Regions from separate parts of the Streptomyces sp. NPDC004134 genome, predicted to be linked through region 1. Evidence: riboswitches for the same ligand, from Rfam matches in the RefSeq annotation. Region 1 holds a riboswitch; each other region holds the start of a gene.
The links. A riboswitch is a leader RNA that binds a small molecule or an ion and turns the genes downstream of it on or off. The one in region 1 is predicted to bind thiamine pyrophosphate.
Positions count from the first base shown of each region.

Region 2: another riboswitch for thiamine pyrophosphate. It lies ahead of ACFYVJ_RS20795 (thiamine ABC transporter substrate binding subunit); the one in region 1 lies ahead of thiC (phosphomethylpyrimidine synthase ThiC).
Region 3: another riboswitch for thiamine pyrophosphate. It lies ahead of thiO (glycine oxidase ThiO); the one in region 1 lies ahead of thiC (phosphomethylpyrimidine synthase ThiC).

Region 1 is NZ_JBIAMS010000005.1:248,351-254,968, reverse strand. It holds gene ACFYVJ_RS09870 (serine/threonine-protein kinase) at 1-68, opposite strand, end outside; gene ACFYVJ_RS09865 (NACHT domain-containing protein) at 285-3,341, opposite strand; gene thiC (phosphomethylpyrimidine synthase ThiC) at 3,508-5,307, opposite strand; TPP riboswitch at 5,300-5,431, opposite strand; gene ACFYVJ_RS09855 (YibE/F family protein) at 5,505-6,618, shown strand, end outside.
Region 2 is NZ_JBIAMS010000016.1:74,675-81,292, forward strand. It holds gene tsf (translation elongation factor Ts) at 1-646, shown strand, start outside; gene pyrH (UMP kinase) at 930-1,721, shown strand; gene frr (ribosome recycling factor) at 1,820-2,377, shown strand; gene ACFYVJ_RS20780 (phosphatidate cytidylyltransferase) at 2,449-3,378, shown strand; gene ACFYVJ_RS20785 (hypothetical protein) at 3,497-3,877, shown strand; gene rlmN (23S rRNA (adenine(2503)-C(2))-methyltransferase RlmN) at 3,918-5,036, shown strand; TPP riboswitch at 5,051-5,161, shown strand; gene ACFYVJ_RS20795 (thiamine ABC transporter substrate binding subunit) at 5,199-6,257, shown strand; gene ACFYVJ_RS20800 (ABC transporter permease) at 6,356-6,618, shown strand, end outside.
Region 3 is NZ_JBIAMS010000029.1:41,370-47,987, reverse strand. It holds gene ACFYVJ_RS29180 (thiazole synthase) at 1-681, opposite strand, end outside; gene thiS (sulfur carrier protein ThiS) at 687-947, opposite strand; gene thiO (glycine oxidase ThiO) at 944-2,212, opposite strand; TPP riboswitch at 2,211-2,321, opposite strand; gene ACFYVJ_RS29165 (NAD(P)/FAD-dependent oxidoreductase) at 2,410-3,708, shown strand; gene ACFYVJ_RS29160 (Rv2175c family DNA-binding protein) at 3,830-4,195, shown strand; gene thiE (thiamine phosphate synthase) at 4,270-4,968, shown strand; gene metF (methylenetetrahydrofolate reductase [NAD(P)H]) at 5,060-5,977, shown strand; gene ACFYVJ_RS29145 (hypothetical protein) at 6,018-6,618, shown strand, end outside.

The DNA.
Region 1 (6,618 bases):
TCCTCCTGAAGGGGCCGGATGTCCGCACCCTCGCCCGCGGCGGACCCGCCCGGCGTCTCCCCCTCCACGGCCAACGGGCCCTCCCCCTGGTCACGTTCGCAAGAGAGAAAGTGTAGTCGCGGCCATGACACGAACCGAGACCGCGGCAAGGGATCGTCACACCAGGCCGCCACCCGCTACGAGAGCGGCTTCCGCCGGTGAAGTCCGTGCCGCCAACGCCTCGACCGCGCTCGCGGAGTGCTACACCGTCTCCCCGTATGACGACGGCGCCGCGATCGGAATGCCTACGATGCGTCCGGAGGATCAAGCGACAGCCGTGCGTCCGGAAAGTTCTCCCGGCCGAGCACTTCGATCCCTGCAGTTCCGGCAGACGGAATGTCGAGGTCCAATTCGGGCCGAACCGCAAGCGGACTGAGATCCAGGGGATCACAGGGATCCTTGAGTTGGATAAACAAACGAGTAATTGCAGGAAAAGCCTGCAGAATGAGACCGACGTCCTCGTATGACCGCACACCGTAAAGAAGAAGCTGCTCGACCTGCGGAATCGGCGACATGCCCGTCAATCCACGGAGAGAGGGCATCTGCATACCCAGGTTTCGCAACTGGTCAATCCCCCGGGCAATGCCCATCACGGTACCGCAGTCGACCTCTGCGCCCAGCCTATCGAGGTAGAGGCTACCAAGCCCGATACCGGCCAAGGGCGACAGGTCACCGACGCGCGGGCATCCGAATATCGTAACCGAACAAAGATCGGGCATGTCGCCAAGGAAGGAAATATCGCTTACCACCTGATTGTCGCCAAGCACGAGCCAGGATACGCGCGAACGCAGCAGATGAGAAGAAAGCTCCCGCTGCGGGATGGAAGAATTGCAGATAAGGGTTTCTACGGGCCCGAGAGAGGGGATCTCGGCAAGCTGCTCCACATTACCGACATCGACCTGCACAGAGGAAAGGTCCCGGCCTGAAAGGATTTCCGAGGCGAAAGTTGCCGTATCGAAGTTGTGCCATTGGTGGGCGATACGGGTGCGCATTCGAGAGGAGCAGACCGACATCAGGTCCCTCAGCAGCGGCAGCGAGTCGCTACCCGCCGCCTGCACGGCGGTACTCGGCAGCCAGCCCCAGTCGGTATGCTCGGCTGCGAACTTGCGCAGTTCGGGAAGGATCTGCTCCCCCACCATGGCATATTGCAGCCATTCCTGCGCTCGAGGCGGCAACGACTTCCCCACTCGGCTCAGAACAGCCTTGCGTACCTCACCGTCCAGGCGGGAGGCATACGGCAGGCAGGAGCCCAGCAGAAGATGGATTCGCCGTTTTTCTTCGGCCTCCTCGACGCTGTCGCCGCGGTCGAGGATCTCCTTCATCAGTTGCGAGCGGTCGTTCGGATCGCAGTGTCCCACCGCCATCCGGATGACGTCCGCCCATTGATCGTCACCTGCCTTGCTGCTGAGTAGCCCGAAGTTGCGCTCCTCTTTGAACTCCTTGGCGGCCAGGTAGTCCTGAAACGTCCGGTGGATGAAGTCGAAGGTATCCACGCTGGTCTCGCGCAGCAGGCCGGTCCTGTTCAGCAGGTGGTTGAACGCATCCTGCGGCGTGCACTGCCGCTCGACTTCGGGCAGCGTGGGCAGCAGTCGAGCCATCTGCCCCTCGGCGTGGCTCTTCTCTCCTTCCACCCGCCCGTTCAGGACGAGCCAGGAGGCTATGCGCTGCAGCATGGCGAGCTGCTCCTCCTCGGCCAGCCGCATGCCTTCGGAAGCCCCCACCCGGCGCTGCTGGTCCCGCCGCACCAAAAGCATGCTGAGAGCGGCCCGGTAGACGTCCATCCGCCTTTTCGGCAAGGTGCCGTCCCACTCGCGGTGGAGGGCGCATATCATTCCGCACAGCAGTGGGCTGTCGGCCAGGGCGGAGAGGTCGGGAGAAGTACCGAGGGTGCGTAGCAGAGCGTCTCGTAAGCGAGTCAGTTCCTGGCGCTCACGCGCCGCCTCGAGGGCTGTACCGTCGGTTTCGGATACGGTCTGCGCAGCACGATGCCAGCGCTCCACGAACAATTCCCTGTCCTCTGCATTCATCGAGCACAGGGACAGTTCCTCGAAATTCCATTCGTCAAGCCAGCCGACAGGGACAGCAGAGGGCCGAACCGTCACCAACGTCAGCGTCCGCGGATACAGTTCCAGCAGGCGGGCCATCCACTCCTTCGCCTCGTCACGCTCGAACGGCGGGATCTCGTCCAAGCCGTCGACGAGCAGCAGGGCCCGCCCGGCACGAAGGACGCGATCCGCCCAGCCGTCCGGCTGACTATCGGCTCTGAGGCAATCGTCCACCTCAAGGAACTGAGAAGGGCGTGGCTGCAGAATTCCCTGCCGAGACATCTTGCGCAGCCGTAGCACGAAGGGGACTCGGTGGTTGAGGGCAGACAGCTCCTCTGCGAAGGACCCGGTTGCCGCACCGACAGCAAGCCACTGGATCAGTGTCGACTTCCCTGCGCCCGCCTGGCCGCGCAACAGGATGCGGGACTTGTCGGCGAGCAACTGATCTATCCGCTCCCGGCGGTCGTGCCGAGACGCTGATGAGGGTCCGTGCTCGCCGGCCAGGATCTCCGGGTCACCTGCGTCGGACTCCCGGGAAGAAGTAGCCTCCAGAGTCAGATACGCGGTGTCGAGGTTCCACCCGCGCCCGTGCGCCCTGCCCAGGTCGAGGCCGAAGATCCTCACCTTCCCGTGGTCTGCTCTGACGGCCTCTGCGTAATCTCTCTCGAAGCTCACGTCTGCGCGATCCCGGCTGGGGATGCGATCCAGCAGCAGGTCGATCTGACGGGCTTGTGCAGCTATGGCCCGGAACTGCTCTAGCTGCGTCCTCTGAATGAACGACGAGCGCTGGGAGAAGAACTGGAGGATGTGCAGGCAGGACAGTTCGAGCAGCGACTCGTACATCGCTTCACCGGAAGCGGACAGACTGAGGGCCGCGCGGGGGGCGGCGCGCCGCAGCTCTGCGGCGAACTGCTCGTAGCCGAGCTGCACCGCCTGAACGTCGTCCATATCGATCTCACCCAGCACGAGAAGAGTTCGGGTGAGGCGATCCGCCACCGCGTCCTGCTCTCCGGTCACGGCAGACGACACTTCGCGCGGCATGGACTCGACCGTGCGCTTCACCAGCGTACTGACAAGCCTTTGGATGTCCTTCTCCGCGAGGGTTCGCTTCTCCCCCTTGAAGGTGAGCCTGCCCGCGATGCGTACGGGGTTGTCCACCAACCCTGCTCCCGCGGGAGCGGTGAAGAGCTTGCTGACCAAGCGAGCAGCCACTGGTCCGGCAGCCTTGGCTGCCAGGGTCCCGGCGGTCACCTCCATGCTGACACTCCTAAGCATGTGCTCGTTCGCACGGGCGGAAGGCCCTGTCGTCCACCGGGATCGGCGCCGGTTTTCACCGTACCGGGGCCGGCTTGCCGGTCCGCTCCTCGGGCCCATGCCGGCGGGAGGGGCAGGAGCACGGCTCCTGCCCCTCCCGCCATCGGGCTCAGTCGGTCAACGGCAGGTAGACGCGGTTGCCCGCGTCCGCGAACTCCCTGGACTTCTCCAGCATGCCCCGTTCGATCTCCTCCGCCGTCAACTCCGCCTGGTCGTCCGAGCCGAAGCGTTCCGTGATGCTTCTGCTGATCTTCATCGAGCAGAACTTCGGGCCGCACATCGAGCAGAAGTGCGCCGTCTTCGCCGGCTCCGCCGGGAGGGTCGCGTCGTGGAACTCGCGGGCCGTGTCCGGGTCCAGGGCCAGGTTGAACTGGTCCTCCCAGCGGAACTCGAAGCGGGCGTCCGACAGGGCGTCGTCCCAGTCCTGGGCGCCCGGGTGGCCCTTGGCGAGGTCCGCGGCGTGGGCGGCGATCTTGTACGTGATGACGCCGGTCTTGACGTCGTCGCGGTCCGGGAGGCCCAGGTGTTCCTTCGGGGTGACGTAGCAGAGCATCGCCGTGCCCCACCAGGCGATCATCGCCGCGCCGATGCCGGAGGTGATGTGGTCGTAGGCGGGCGCGATGTCGGTGGCCAGAGGGCCGAGGGTGTAGAACGGGGCCTCTTCGCAGATCTCCTGCTGGAGGTCGACGTTCTCCTTGATCTTGTGCATCGGGACGTGTCCCGGGCCCTCGATCATGGTCTGCACGCCGTGGGACTTCGCGATCCGGTTGAGTTCGCCGAGCGTGCGCAGCTCGGCGAACTGCGCCTCGTCGTTGGCGTCGGCGATCGAGCCGGGCCGCAGGCCGTCGCCGAGGGAGAACGTCACGTCGTACGCGGCGAGGATCTCGCACAGCTCGTCGAAGTGGGTGTAGAGGAACGACTCCCGGTGGTGGGCCAGGCACCAGGCGGCCATGATGGAGCCGCCGCGGGAGACGATGCCCGTCTTGCGGCGGGCGGTGAGCGGGACGTAGCGCAGCAGGACGCCGGCGTGGACGGTCATGTAGTCGACGCCCTGCTCGCACTGTTCGAGGACGGTGTCCTTGTAGACGTCCCAGCTCAGTTCCTCGGCGCGGCCGTCGACCTTCTCCAGCGCCTGGTAGAGCGGCACGGTGCCGATGGGCACGGGGGAGTTGCGCAGGATCCACTCGCGGGTGGTGTGGATGTTGCGGCCGGTGGACAGGTCCATGACCGTGTCGGCGCCCCAGCGGGTGGCCCACGTCATCTTCTCCACCTCCTCCTCGATGGAGGAGGTGACGGCCGAGTTGCCGATGTTGGCGTTCACCTTCACCAGGAAGTTCTTCCCGATGATCATCGGTTCTGACTCGGGGTGGTTGACGTTCGCGGGGAGCACGGCGCGGCCGGCCGCGATCTCGTCGCGTACGAAGGCGGGCTCGACGCGCTCGCGCAGCGCGACGAACTCCATCTCGGCGGTGATCTCCCCGCGTCTGGCGTACGCGAGTTGCGTCACGGCGCCGCCGCGGGCGCGCCGCGGCTGGCGCGGGCGGCCGGGGAAGACGGCGTCGAGGTTGCGCAGGCCGCCGCGGGGCGAGGTGTGCTTGAGGCCGTCGTCCTCGGGGCGGGGCGGACGGCCCGGGTACTCCTCGGTGTCGCCGCGGGCGATGATCCAGTTGTCGCGCAGCGGGGTGAGCCCGCGGCGTACGTCGGTGTCGGTGGTCGGGTCGGTGTACGGCCCGGACGTGTCGTACAGCGTCACGTCGTCGCCGTTCGTGAGGTGCACGCGCCGCACCGGGACCCTGATGTCGGGCCGCGCGGGGTGCTCGATGTGGTCCTTGTGCCAGCCGATCGCGGTGGCTTCCGCAGATTCCGCGGAGTCCCCGGTGGCGGGCGTACGTGCATCCGAAACGGTCATGGAGACCCACTCCCTACGCCGGCATTACCCGGTAACAGGTTCGGCGGTCGGCGCAGCCTCGGTCCGGATCCGGATCCGTCAGCGCCCTCTCAGCCCGGTGCTCCGAGCTCCCGCGGTGTGCAGTTCGCCGACCACGCTAACCGCTGCACGCACCGGTACGAAAGAGGGCCCCGGAGCACTCCTGCGATGATCTGGCCGTGACACATTCGCACAGCCACCACCACGGCGCCCCCGCCCCGCCCGCCTCGCACCGGCTGCGCAGGGTGATCGCCGCGGTGCTCGTCCCGTTCGCGCTCGCGGTGCTCGCCGGGCTGATCGCGCTGTGGCCGGGGAGTGAACCGGCGGGCGAACGCAGCGGCATCGGCTTCGACCAGGAGCGGCAGCGGGCGAAGGTCACGAAGGTCGAGGAAGTGAAGTGCGCGGACGTGGGCGCGCAGATCCAGGAGCAGGGGCCGCCGGGCGGCGGTGGCGGCACCGACGAGCCGCGGCCCGACCAGGACGCGGTGTGCGAGCAGGCGACGATCGAGGTGACGTCGGGCAAGCACGCCGGGCGGACCTTCACGGAGATCGTCGCGCCCGACGCGTCCCGGCGGTACGAGGTGGGGCAGGAACTCGTCGTCTCCTACTCGCCGAAGGCGCCGCGCGAGCTGCAGTACGCCGTCTCGGACGTGGTGCGCACCGTGCCGATGACGGCGCTGGCGCTGCTGTTCGCGGTCGCGGTGGTCGTCGTGGGGCGGCTGCGCGGGCTGGCGGCGCTCGCGGCGCTGGCGGTGAGCTTCGCGATCCTGATCCTGTTCATCCTGCCGGCGATCCTCGACGGGTCGAACCCGCTGGTGGTGGCGGTGGTCGGGGGCAGCGCCATCATGCTGATCGCGCTCTATCTGTGTCACGGCTTCAACGTGCGTACGTCGGTGGCCGCACTCGGCACACTCGCGTCGCTGCTGCTGATCGGGCTGCTGGGCTCGCTGTTCATCGGCTGGTCGAAACTGACCGGGAACACCGACGACTTCACGGGCCTCATCCACACCCAGTACCCGGACATCGACATGAGCGGGCTCCTGCTCGCGGGGGTGCTGATCGGCTCGCTCGGGGTGCTCGACGACGTGACGGTGACGCAGGCGTCCGCGGTGTGGGAGCTGCGGCAGGCCGATCCGTCGGCGCCGTGGCGGAAGCTGTACGCGTCCGCGATGCGGATCGGGCGCGATCACATCGCGTCGGTGGTGAACACGCTGGTCCTCGCGTACGCGGGGGCGGCGCTGCCGCTGCTGCTGCTCTTCACGATCGCCGACCAGGGCGTCGGCACGGTGGCGA
Region 2 (6,618 bases), on a different contig from region 1:
CTCCGTGATCGCCGACGACAACTCCTCCGGCGTCCTGCTGGAGCTGAAGTGCGAGACGGACTTCGTCGCCAAGGGCGACAAGTTCATCGCCGTCGCCAACGCCCTCGCCGAGCACGTCGCGGCCTCCAAGCCGGCCGATCTGGAGGCGCTGCTCGCCTCCGAGATCGACGGCAAGACCGTCCAGGCGTACGTGGACGAGGCCAACGCCACCCTCGGCGAGAAGATCGTCCTCGACCGCTTCGCGCGCTTCGAGGGCGCCTACGTGGGCACGTACATGCACCGCACCATGCCGGACCTGCCGCCGCAGGTCGGCGTGCTCGTCGAGCTGGACAAGGCCGACCCGCAGACGGCCAAGGAGGTGGCTCAGCACATCGCCGCCTTCAGCCCGCGCTGGCTGACCCGCGAGGAGGTCCCGGCCGACACGGTGGAGAACGAGCGCCGCGTCGCCGAGGCCACCTCCCGCGAGGAGGGCAAGCCGGAGGCCGCCCTGCCGAAGATCGTCGAGGGCCGCGTGAACGGCTTCTTCAAGGAGAACGTGCTGCTGGACCAGCCGTTCGCCAAGGACCCGAAGAAGTCGGTGCAGAAGCTGCTGGCCGAGGCGGGCGTGCAGGTGATCCACTTCGCGCGCATCCGCGTCGGCGCCTGAGCACCGGCGCCACCGGCGTGCACCGTGCCGCCCGGCGCGCGCGAGCGCGACCGGACGGCGCGCGCCGCGATCCGGCCCGCCGCGGGGCGGGCCGCCGCGGAGTTCGGTGCGCACGGTGTACGGCGGACGGCCACCGGCCCCGCTAGGGTCGGGTTGAGTTGTTGCGGGCCGGTGCGGGGGACCGCCGCCGGGCCGCGGAAGTGACGAGGAGGCCATTGCCGGGAATGGGTCGATACAGAACCCCACGGCGATGGCCTCCTTCGTATGCGCACGAGGAGACTTCATGAACGAGGACGCCGACGCGGACCACGGCCGGCACGGCAAGGCGGACCACGACCACCATACGAAGAGGGACAGCTCGCGCTTCCTGCTGAAGCTGTCCGGCGAGGCTTTCTCCGGCGGCGGGGACCTCGGCGTGGACCCGGACGTCGTGCACGCCATCGCCCGCGAGGTCGCGGCCGTCGTCCGCGACGGGTACGAGATCGCGGTGGTGATCGGCGGCGGAAACTTCTTCCGCGGCGCCGAACTGCAGCAGCGCGGCATGGACCGGGCCCGCTCCGACTACATGGGCATGCTCGGCACCGTGATGAACTGCCTTGCCCTGCAGGACTTCCTGGAGAAGGAAGGCATCGACTCCCGGGTGCAGACGGCGATCACGATGGGCCAGGTCGCCGAGCCGTACATCCCGCTGCGCGCCATCCGGCACATGCAGAAGGGCCGCGTCGTCATCTTCGGCGCCGGCATGGGCATGCCGTACTTCTCCACGGACACCACCGCCGCGCAGCGCGCCCTGGAGATCCACGCCGAGGCCCTGCTCATGGGCAAGAACGGCGTCGACGGGGTCTACGACGCCGACCCCAAGAAGAACCCGGACGCGGTGAAGTTCGACGCGCTCGGATACGGCGAGGTCATCACCCGTGACCTCAAGGTCGCCGACGCCACGGCCGTCACCCTGTGCCGCGACAACGAACTGCCCATCCTCGTCTTCGAGCTGCTGAAGGAGGGCAACATCGCCCGGGCGGTGCGGGGTGAGAAGATCGGTACGCTCGTGAGCGCGCACGGCAGCCGGGTCTGAGGGATGGACAACGGCCTGCCGGTCGGACACCGTGCAGGCATGGTACGGGCGGACAGGGGCTCTCCCGTTCCGCTCACGGATGAGACCAGGAGCCAGTGGTGATCGAAGAGACCCTCCTCGAAGCCGAGGAGAAGATGGAGAAGGCCGTCGTGGTCGCCAAGGAGGACCTCGCCGCGATCCGCACCGGGCGGGCGCATCCGGCGATGTTCAACAAGATCACGGCGGATTACTACGGGGCCCAGACCCCCATCAACCAACTGGCGTCGTTCTCGGTGCCGGAGCCGCGGATGGCGGTGGTGACCCCGTTCGACAAGAGCGCCCTGCGCAACATCGAGCAGGCGATCCGCGACTCCGACCTCGGCGTCAACCCCTCCAACGACGGCAACATCATCCGGGTGGTCTTCCCGCAGCTCACCGAGGAGCGCCGCAAGGAGTTCATCAAGGTCGCCAGGGCCAAGGGCGAGGACGCGCGGATCGCCATCCGCTCCGTACGCCGCAAGGCCAAGGAGACCATCGACAAGGCCGTCAAGGACGGCGAGATCGGTGAGGACGAGGGCCGCCGCGGCGAGAAGGAGCTCGACGACACCACCCACAAGTACGTGGCCCAGGTCGACGAGCTGCTCAAGCACAAGGAAGCAGAGCTGCTCGAGGTCTGATGAACGACTCCTCCAGGGGGGCCCCGGCGGGTCCCGTGTACGGCGGGGGTGAAAGGGCGCAGACTCCGCGCATGCCCATCGTGTCCGGCGACGCCCCTGCCGACGAACCCTCCCCAGGTCCCTCCGGGGGATCCGGCGCCCCGGACGGTCCTCCCACCCCACCGCCGCCCGCCCCCAAGCGGCGCCGCGGCGGCCGGGACCTCGGCGCCGCCATAGGCGTCGGGCTCGGCCTCGGCGCCATCGTGCTGGCCACGCTGTTCGTCGTGAAAGTGCTCTTCCTCGGCGTCATCGTCATCGCGGTGGCGGTCGGGCTGTGGGAGCTGACGTCGCGGCTGGCGGAGTGCCGCGGCATCCGCACGCCGCTGGTGCCGCTGGTGGCCGGCGGCATCGCCATGGTCATCGCGGGGTACGTGCGCGGCGCCGAGGGCGCCGGGGCAGCCCTCGCGCTCACCGCCCTCGCCGTCCCCGTCTGGCGGCTGACGGGCCCCGCGCAGGACTACCTCCGCGACGTCACCGCCGGCGTCTTCGCCGCGTTCTACGTGCCGTTCCTCGCCGCCTTCGTCGCACTGATGCTCGCCGCGGACGACGACGGGCCGCAGCGGGTGCTGACGTTCCTGATCCTCACGGTGATCAGCGACACCGGCGCGTACGCCGTGGGCTACAAGTTCGGCCGCAACAAGCTCGCCCCGCGCATCAGCCCCGGCAAGACCCGCGAGGGCCTGGGCGGCGCGCTGGCCTTCGCGATGGCGGCGGGCGCGGTGTGCATGGAACTGCTCATCGACGACGGCCGCTGGTGGCAGGGCCTCCTGCTGGGCGCGGCCGCAGCCGCCTCGGCGACGCTCGGCGACCTCGCCGAGTCGATGATCAAACGGGACCTCGGCATCAAGGACATGGGCACGCTGCTCCCCGGCCACGGCGGGATCATGGACCGGCTGGACTCGCTGCTGCCGACGGCGCCGGTGGTGTGGCTGCTGATGGTGATCTTCGTCGGCGCGGGCTGACCGGCCGCCCCGTTCCCCTGGACTCCCGGACGTTTTCGGCGAGGGTCGAAACACCTGTGGGCGGCATCGGCCGGGCGGGCACGGTGGTGGGGATGTCCGCGACCCAAGGGGGAGTTCGATGACGATCACACGTATGACGGCCCGCGCCGCGGCGGTGGCCATGCTGGCGGCCGGTGCCGTGGCGGTGGCCGTCGGCACCGCACCGGCGGGCGACGGCTCCGGCGCACCGGGCGCGGGCGTGGCGCCCCAGGACCGGCGGAGCGACGACATGGCCCTGGCCGCCGAACACGACTGGGGCGTCGCGCCCCTGGGCGACAACGCCGGGTCGCCGGGTGGCGGTGCCGCGCCGAAGGGCGACAGCCACGGGTCGCCCACGGGCGGTCTCGCCCCCACGGGCGACGACCACGGGGCACCGGGTGCCGGTGTGGCACCGCTGGCCGACGGCCACGGGGCGCCGACCAGGGGGCTCTTGTCGACGAATCAGGGCATTTGGGGATGAGGCGGGCGAGGGTGAATCCGTCTGCGACACTGGTACGGCTATGCCGAAGCCAGGAGAGCTCACCTTCGCCGTCCCCCGTGGTGCCAAGAAGCCGCCGCGGCACCTAGCCGACCTCACCCCCGTCGAGCGCCGCGACGCCGTCGCCGAGCTGGGGGAGAAGCCGTTCCGTGCCACGCAGCTCTCGCGCCACTACTTCGCGCGCTACGCGACCGACCCGGCCGGCTGGACCGACGTGCCGGCCGGGTCCCGGGCGAAGCTCGCCGAGGGGCTGCTGCCCGAGCTGATGACCGTCGTACGGCATCTGAGCTGCGACGGCGACACCACCCGCAAGACCCTGTGGCGGCTCTTCGACGGCACGCTGGTCGAGTCGGTGCTCATGCGCTACCCCGACCGCGTCACCATGTGCATCTCCTCGCAGGCCGGCTGCGGCATGAACTGCCCGTTCTGCGCCACCGGCCAGGCCGGGCTCACCCGCAACCTGTCCACCGCCGAGATCGTCCACCAGATCGTCGACGGCATGCGCGCCCTGCGCGACGGCGAGGTTCCCGGGGGCCCGGCGCGGCTGTCGAACATCGTCTTCATGGGCATGGGCGAGCCGCTGGCGAACTACAACCGCGTGCTGTCGGCCGTCCGCCGCCTCACCGACCCCGAGCCCGACGGCCTCGGGCTCTCCCAGCGCGGCATCACCGTCTCCACCGTCGGCCTCGTGCCGGCCATGCTCCGCTTCGCCGACGAGGGCCTGAAGTGCCGGCTCGCCGTCTCCCTGCACGCGCCCGACGACGAGCTGCGCGACACCCTCGTGCCCGTCAACACCCGCTGGCAGGTCCGCGAGGTCCTCGACGCCGCCTGGGAGTACGCCGCGCGCTCCGGCCGCCGCGTCTCCATCGAGTACGCGCTGATCAAGGACATCAACGACCAGGCATGGCGCGCCGACCTCCTCGGCCGCCTCCTCAAGGGCCGCCGCGCGCACGTCAACCTCATCCCGCTCAACCCCACCCCGGGATCCAAGTGGACCGCCTCCCGGCCCGAGGACGAGCGGGCGTTCGTCGCCGCCCTGGAGGCCCACGGCGTGCCCGTGACCGTACGGGACACCCGGGGCCAGGAGATCGAGGGCGCCTGCGGGCAGCTCGCCGCCTCCGCGGCCGACACCACCGCCTGATACCGTTCATACGTACACACCGACAGGGGAGCGCTCGCAGCGCTGAGAGTGCGGCACCGTCAAGGCCGCAGACCCTCGAACCTCGCCCAGGTCATTCTGGGTAGGAAGTTCGGTCGAGACTCTGCTGCTGCCCGGGCTGCCCGCCGCCACGAAAGCAGCCCGATGAAGCGCATCGTCACCACCGCCCTGGCCGCGTCCCTCGCCCTGGGCCTGGCCGCCTGCGGCTCGGACTCCGGCGACGGATCCGGGTCCGGCTCGGGCGACAAGAGCGTCACCCTCGTCACGCACGACTCCTTCGCCGTCTCCGACGACGTACTGAAGGCGTTCGAGAAGCAGTCCGGGTACACGGTCGACATCCTCAAGGGCAAGGACGCCGGCTCCGCCGTCAACCAGGCGGTCCTGTCCAAGGACAACCCCCAGGGCGACGTCTTCTTCGGCATCGACAACACCCTCCTCTCCCGCGGCCTCGACAACGGCATCTTCACGCCGTACGAGGCGAAGGGGCTCGACCGCATACCCGGGGAACTCCAGCTCGACGCGGACGAGCACCGCGTCACCCCCGTCGACTACGGCGACGTGTGCGTCAACTACGACCGCGCGTACTTCGAGGAGAAGAACCTCGACCCGCCGCAGACCTTCGACGACCTCGCCGACCCCCGCTACAAGGACCTCCTCGTCACCGAGAACGCCGCCACCTCCTCCCCGGGCCTGGCCTTCCTCCTCGCCACCGCGGACGCGTACGGCGAAGAGGGCTGGGAGGACTACTGGGGCAAGCTGCGCGACAACGGCGTCGAGGTCGTCGACGGCTGGGAGCAGGCGTACTACGAGCGCTTCTCCGGCGCCGGCAAGGGCGACAAGCCGCTCGTCGTCTCGTACGCTTCCAGCCCGCCCGTGCTCGACATGGAGTCCCAGCCGAAGGAAGCCACCACCGGCGTGTCCACCGGCACCTGCTTCCGCCAGATCGAGTTCGCCGGGCTGCTCGCCAACGCCGGCAACGCCGAAGGCGGCAAGGCCCTCATCGACTTCCTGATCGGCGAGCGGTTCCAGCAGGACATGCCGCTGAACATGTTCGTCCACCCCGTGCGCGAGGACACCGCGCTGCCCGAGGTGTTCACCCGCTACGGCGAGGAGATCGCCGACCCCCACACCCTCGACCCGGCGACCGTCGACGGCAACCGGGAGCAGTGGATCAAGACGTGGACCTCGCTGGTCGTGAAGTGATCCGGGCCGCGGTCCGCGGCAAGGAAGACACGCGACCGGGACCGGCAACGGGCGCGGGCCGCCGCCGGATACGCGGGGCGGCCGGCCGACTCGCGCTCATGGCCGTCCCCGCCGCGTTCCTCGGCGTCTTCTTCGCCTACCCCGTCGGCGCCATCGTCGCCCGCGGCCTGCGCGAGGGCGGCCGCTGGCAGTTCGGCCGCATCCCCGGCGTCCTCGGCGACCCCGACATCCTCGGCGTCCTGTGGTTCACGCTCTGGCAGGCCGCCGCCTCCACCGGGCTCACGCTCGTCCTCGCGCTGCCCGCCGCGTACGTCTTCGCCCGCTTCGACTTCCCCGGCAAGCACCTGCTGCGCGCCCTGGT
Region 3 (6,618 bases), on a different contig from region 1:
CTGTGCTCGCGTCACCGCGGACGCCAGCATCACCGCGTCGCAGCCCAGCTCCATCGCCAGGGCCGCGTCGGAGGCGGTGCCCGCGCCGGCGTCGAGGATGACGGGCACCCCGGCGGCCTCGGTGATGAGCTGGAAGTTGTGCGGGTTGCGGATGCCGAGCCCGGAGCCGATGGGGGAGCCCAGCGGCATCACGGCGGCGCAGCCGGCGTCCTCCAGCTTGCGCGCGAGGACGGGGTCGTCGTTGGTGTACGGGAGCACGGTGAAGCCGTCGTCGACGAGTGTCTCGGCGGCGGCCAGCAGCTCGACCGGGTCGGGCAGCAGGGTCCGCTCGTCGGCGATGACCTCCAGCTTCACCCAGTCCGTGCCGAGCGCCTCGCGGGCCAGCCGGGCGGTGAGGACGGCCTCTCCCGCGGTATAGCAGCCGGCGGTGTTCGGCAGCACGCGGATGCCGTGGCGGCGCAGCACGTCGAGCACGGAGCCGTGCACGCCGGGGTCGACGCGGCGCATCGCGACGGTGGTCAGCTCGGTGCCGGAGGCGAGGAGGGCACGCTCCATGGCGTCCAGGCTGCTGGCGCCGCCGGTGCCCATGATGAGGCGGGAGGAGAAGCGGACGCCCGCGATGGTGAGCGGGTCCGCGCCGGTGAGGTCTGCGGGGACGGGGGCGGGGGCGGTGCTGGTCACGGTGGTCAGCCTCCCTGGACCGCGGTGAGGATCTCGACGCGGTCGCCGTCGCCGAGGGTGGTGGTGGGCCAGTCGCCGCGCGGTACGACGTCCTCGTTGACGGCGGCGGCGACGCCGCGGTGCGCGGCGGTGAGGGTGGCGACGAGGGCGTCGAGGGTGAGGCCCGCGGCGATCGGGCGGGGCGTGCCGTTGACGGTGATGGTCGGTGCGCCGGCGGGGGCGCCGGCTCGGGTGCCGGTGCGGGTCCGCGTGGTGTCCTCGGTCATGGGTGCTGCCGCCCTTCGTGCTGCTGGTGCGTACGGCCGAACCGGGTGGCCGCGAACGGGCGGGCCACGTCGGGGAGTTCGCCGCCGGTGAGGACGGCGGCGAGCGCGTCGCCGGTGACGGGGGTGAGGAGCACCCCGTTGCGGTAGTGGCCGGTGGCCAGGTGCAGCCCCGCCAGGGCGGTGGGGCCCAGCAGCGGCGCGTTGTCGGGGGAGCCGGGGCGCAGCCCGGCGCCGGCCTCCACGAGCGGCAGCTCCGTCAGCCCGGGCAGCAGCTCGTGCGCGTCGCGCAGCAGCTCGTACACGCCGCCCGCGGTGACGGTGGTGTCCCAGCCCAGCTCCTCGCTGGTGGCGCCGACGACCAGCTCGCCGCTCTCCCGCGGCACCAGGTACACGCTGCTGCCGCGCACCACGGCCCGTACCGTACGGGACAGGAACGGCGCCCCGGTCTCCGGCATCCGCAGCCGCAGCACCTGCCCCTTCACGGGCCGCACCGGCGGCCGTACCGCCTCCGGCACCCCCGCCAGGCTGCCGCTGCGGCTGCCCGCGGCGAGCACCGTCTGCCCGGCGCCGAGCCGGGTGCCGTCCGCCAGCTCCGCGCCCGCCGCCCGCTCGTCCGCGCCCGCGCCGGCGAGCCGCAGCCGTACCGCGAGGCTGCGGTGGAAGGCGACCCCGGCCCGCTCGCAGGCGGTGACGAGCGCCGCGGTCAGCAGCCGCGGGTCCGTCTGGTGGTCGCCGTCGACGCGCAGCCCGCCGCGTACTCCGGGCGCGAGCATCGGCTCCAGCCGGCGGCACTCGCTGCCGCTGAGCCACTGCGCGGAGAGCCCCAGCCGCTGCTGGAAGCCGTGGAGTTCGCGCAGTTGGGCGCGGTCGTCCGCGTCGAGCGCGACGGAGAGCGCGCCGCAGCGGCGGTAGCCGATGTCCCGGCCGGACGCCTCCGCCAGCTCGGCGGCGAAGTCCGGATAGCGTTCCGCGGCCGCCAGGTTGAGCGCCAGCAGCGCTTCCTCGCCGTAGTGGAGTTCGGTCACGGCGGCGAGCATCCCGGCCGCGACCTGCGCGGCGCCGCCGCCGGGGGCCGGGTCGGCGACGGCGGTGGCCAGCCCGCGGCGGGCCGCCTGCCAGGCGGTGACCAGGCCGATGACGCCGCCGCCGATGACGAGGACGTCGTACGCGGCATCCGCCGTGCGCGGCGCGCCCGTTGGTGCCGCCGCGGGCGCCGCCTGAGGTGTCGTGGTGGGTTCCGTCGGGGGTGTGTCGCGTGGCTGCATGGGCGCGTTCGCCCCTCCCTTCGCCGGCATGACCCGGATCAGGTTCGTACGGTCGGGGGCCGCCAGCCCCCCTCTCAGCCCGGTGCGCCGGGCTCCCGCGAGTCTTCCCGGCCACCCTAACTCCGTACGCCCGGCTGCTGTAAGGGAGCCTCGCGAGCGGGCCCGGCGCGAGCGGCGGCCGACGGGTGCGGCATACAGTGATCGGTGTGACCGACGCAGAACCGGACCGCGGCCCCGCCGGCCGGGCCGCCAGCCGCCCCAGCCGCGCCGCCGACCCCGCCGCGGGCACCGTCGTCGTCGGCGCGGGGATGGCCGGCGTGCAGACCGCCGTCGCGCTGCGCGAGCAGGGGTACACCGGCGCCGTCACGCTCGTCGGCGCGGAGCCGCACGACCCGTACGACCGGCCGCCGCTGTCGAAGGCGGTGCTGCTCGGCAAGGCCGAGGGCTCGGCGTTCGAGGTCGACTTCGCGGAGTACGGCATCGGGCTCCGGCTGGGGCTGCACGCCGACCGGTTGGACACCGCGGGGCGGGTGCTGGAGACGGACGCCGGGCCCGTGCCGTACGGGAACCTGGTGCTCGCCACCGGCGCGGCGCCCGTCCCGCTGCCCGGCGCCCCGGCCGGCGCCACGCCCGGCGTGCACCTGCTGCGCACCCTCGACGACGCGGCGCGGCTGCGCGCCGTGCTGGTGCGGCGCAGCCGGGTCCTGGTGGTCGGCGCCGGCTGGATCGGCGCCGAGCTGACCACCGCGGCGCGCGAGCAGGGCTGCGAGGTGACGGTCGTGGAGGCCGCCGGGCAGCCGCTGGCGGCGGCGCTGCCCGCGGCGGTCGCGGCGCCGATGGCCGCCTGGTACGAGGAGAGCGGTGCCCGGCTGCTCACGGGGCGCCGGGTCGAGCGCGTCGACAGCGACGGCGAGGACGGCCCGGTCGCGGTCGTCCTCGACGACGGTACGGAGCTGACCGCAGACGCCGTCGTCGTCGGCATCGGCGCCCACCCGACCACGGCCTGGCTCGCCGGCTCCGGCGTCGGGCTGGGCGGCGACGGGGCGGTGCGGGCCGACGAGCGGCTGCGTACGAACGTGCCCGGCGTCTGGGCCGTCGGCGACTGTGCGTCCTTCCCCTCCGCGCGCTACGGCGAGCGGCTGCTGATCCACCACTGGGACAACGCGCTGCAGGGCCCGACGACGGTCGCGGCGGACATCGCGGGCGCGCCGGGCGTGGTGTACGACCCGGTACCGTACTTCTGGTCCGAGCAGTTCGGCCGCTTCGTGCAGTACGTCGGCCACCACACGGACCGCGACGAGCTGCTCTGGCGCGGCGACCCGCACGGCTCCTCGTGGTCGGTGTGCTGGCTGCGCGCCGGCCGGCTCATCGCGCTGCTGGCCGTGGGCCGGCCGCGGGACCTCACCCAGGGGCGCAAGCTGATCCACGCCGGCGCCGCGCTGGACCGCGAGCGGGCCGCCGACGCGGCCGTACCGCTGAAATCGGCCGCGCTCTGACACCCCCGGCGCGCCGCGGGCCGTGTCGGCACCCCCGCATCCGGGGATGCTTCGCGGTGATATGCCTCCCTTTGGCGCTGCCCTGTACCGGCAGGCCGTCCGAGATGGCAGGCTGGGGGGTGTGACCGAGATTGATGCGAAGATCGATGCTCTCGTCCCCTCCTGGCTCACCCTCCCCGACATCGCGGAGAACCTCGGCGTCGAGGTGACCCGCGTGCGGCAGTTGGTCAAGGAAGGCCAGTTGATCGCGGTGCGGCGGGGTGAGAACAACGCGCTGCACGTGCCCGCCGAGTTCATCGGCGAGGGGAAGGTCGTCAAGGGCCTCACCGGCACCCTGACGCTGCTCAAGGACGACGGCTTCAGCGACGCGGAGGCGCTGGAGTGGCTGTTCACCCCCGATCCCTCGCTCCCGGGGACTCCCGCGCAGGCGCTGCGCGAGAACCGCGGGACGGAGGTCAAGCGCAGGGCGCAGGCACTGGCTGTGTAACCTCGCGGGGCCGGGCGCGCAGTCGCGGGTCCGGCCCCGCGACCGTACGGGACCGTACGAGGGGGGAGTGCCGCATGACGGCCGGAACCGCCGCCCGCGCCACCGCAGACGCCCGTGCGCGGCTCGGCGCCGCGCAGCTCTACCTGTGCACCGACGCCCGTACGCGCCAGGGCGACCTGCCCGAGTTCCTCGACGCCGTGCTGGCCGCGGGCGTGGACATCGTCCAACTGCGCGAGAAGGGCATGGAGGCCCGCGAGGAACTGGCGCACCTGGAGGTGTTCGCCGACGCCTGCCGCCGGCACGGCCGGCTGCTCGCCGTCAACGACCGCGCCGACGTGGCGCACGCCGCCGGTGCCGGCGTGCTGCACCTGGGCCAGGGCGACCTGCCCGTGCCCGCCGCCCGCGCCCTCCTGGGCGCCGGGCCCGAGGACGTGCTGATCGGCCGCTCCACCCACGCCGAGGCGGAGACCCGCGCCGCGGCCGAGGAGCCCGGCGTCGACTACTTCTGCACCGGCCCGTGCTGGCCCACCCCCACCAAGGCCGGGCGCCCCGCGGCCGGCCTCGGCCTCGTCCGGTACGCGGCGGGGCTCGGCACCGACCGCCCGTGGTTCGCCATCGGCGGAATCGACCTCGGAAACCTCGACGAGGTCCTGGCGGCAGGCGCCCGCCGCGTCGTCGTGGTGCGCGCCCTCACCGCCGCGGAGGACCCCGGAGCTGCGGCGGGCGAGTTCGTACGGCGGCTGCGCGCGGCCCGGAACGGTGACGTCCGGTAGTCGTCCGGGCGGCCCGGGGCGCCGGGTCCAGGCCGGGCAATCGAGCTGGCCGTCTTGGGTCCTGAGGTGACAGGCGGTTAACCTGCCGCGTATGGCCACCGGCATCGCTTCGACCAGGAATGATCGCGCAGTCACTGTTCGTGAACTGCTCGCGTCCGGCAAGCAGTCGTTTTCGTTCGAGTTCGCCGCCCCGAAAACCGACAAGGGCGAGCGGACCCTCTGGAACGCCGTACGGCGCATCGAGGCCGTACGACCGACCTTCGTCTCCGTGACGTACGGCGCCGGCGGCTCGTCCCGCGAGGGCACCGTCCGCGCCACCGAGCGCATCGCCACCGACACCACGCTCACGCCCGTGGCGCACCTCACCGCGGTCGACCACTCCGTCGCAGAACTGCGCAACGTCATCGGCCAGTACGCGGACGCCGGCATCCGCAACATGCTCGCGGTCCGCGGCGATCCGCCCGGCGACCCGACGGGGGAGTGGGTCGCGCACCCGCAGGGGGTGTCGTACGCCGCGGACCTGGTCCGGCTGATCAAGGAGTCGGGCGACTTCTGCGTCGGCGTCGCCGCCTTCCCCGAGCGGCACCCGCGGTCCACGGACTGGGACAGCGACATCCGGCACTTCGTCGACAAGTGCCGCGCGGGCGCGGACTACGCGATCACCCAGATGTTCTTCCACGTCGACGACTACCTGCGGCTGCGCGACCGGGTGGCCGCCGCCGGCTGCACGACGCCGATCATCCCGGAGATCATGCCGGTCACCAACGCCCGCCAGATCCAGCGGTTCGCCGAGCTGAGCGGGGCCACGTTCCCGCCGGAGCTGGCGGATCGGGTTCTCGCGGTCGAGGACGACCGGGCCGCGGTACGCTCCATTGGCATCGAGTACGCCACGGACATGTGCGAGCGGTTGCAGTCCGAGGGAATCCCCGGACTGCACTTCATTACGCTGAACCACTCCACGGCAACGCTGGAGATCTACCAGAACCTCGGGCTGCACCGGCGGTCCTGAGGGCAGGCACCACCAAGCGGGGGCGGAAGAGAGGCACGTGATGGGCGACTTGGCTTGGTTGGCCCTCTATGCCGCGTTCGGCGTGATCTCGCTGTGGCTGCTGTGGGAAGTGCTGATGCAGTACAAGGCCCCGCTGCGCTGGCGCGCGCTGGCCTTCGTCGGCTTCCTCTGCGTGGTGCTCGGCGTGCTCATGCCCTCGGCCGTCGTGATCGGGCTGGGCGTGGTGGCGTTCGGAGTCGGACAGACCAAGGTCACGTTCTCCTACCGCAGCGGCTACTCCGGCGGCTGGGCGGTGAACAGGCGCGGGGAGGACGAGGACTACGACGGCGGCTACGAGGCGCAGGGGTACGACGAGGGCGCGTACGACGCCCGCCAGGCGCCGCCGCCCCCGGAGCACGCCGCCGCCTACCCGGCGTACGCGCCGGAGAGCGCGCCGCCCGCGGCGCAGGAACAGACCTCGCAGTTCTCGCCCTTCGGCGACGACCAGGCCCTCGCGGGCGCCGCCCCCGGGCAGCAGACGTACGCGGGCGGCTATGACGCGTACGGAAACGGAAGCAACGGCGCCGGTTACGACTCCGGCAGCTACGCGGCCACCTCCGCCTACGACTCCGGCGGCTACGCCACCACGTCGGCGTACGACA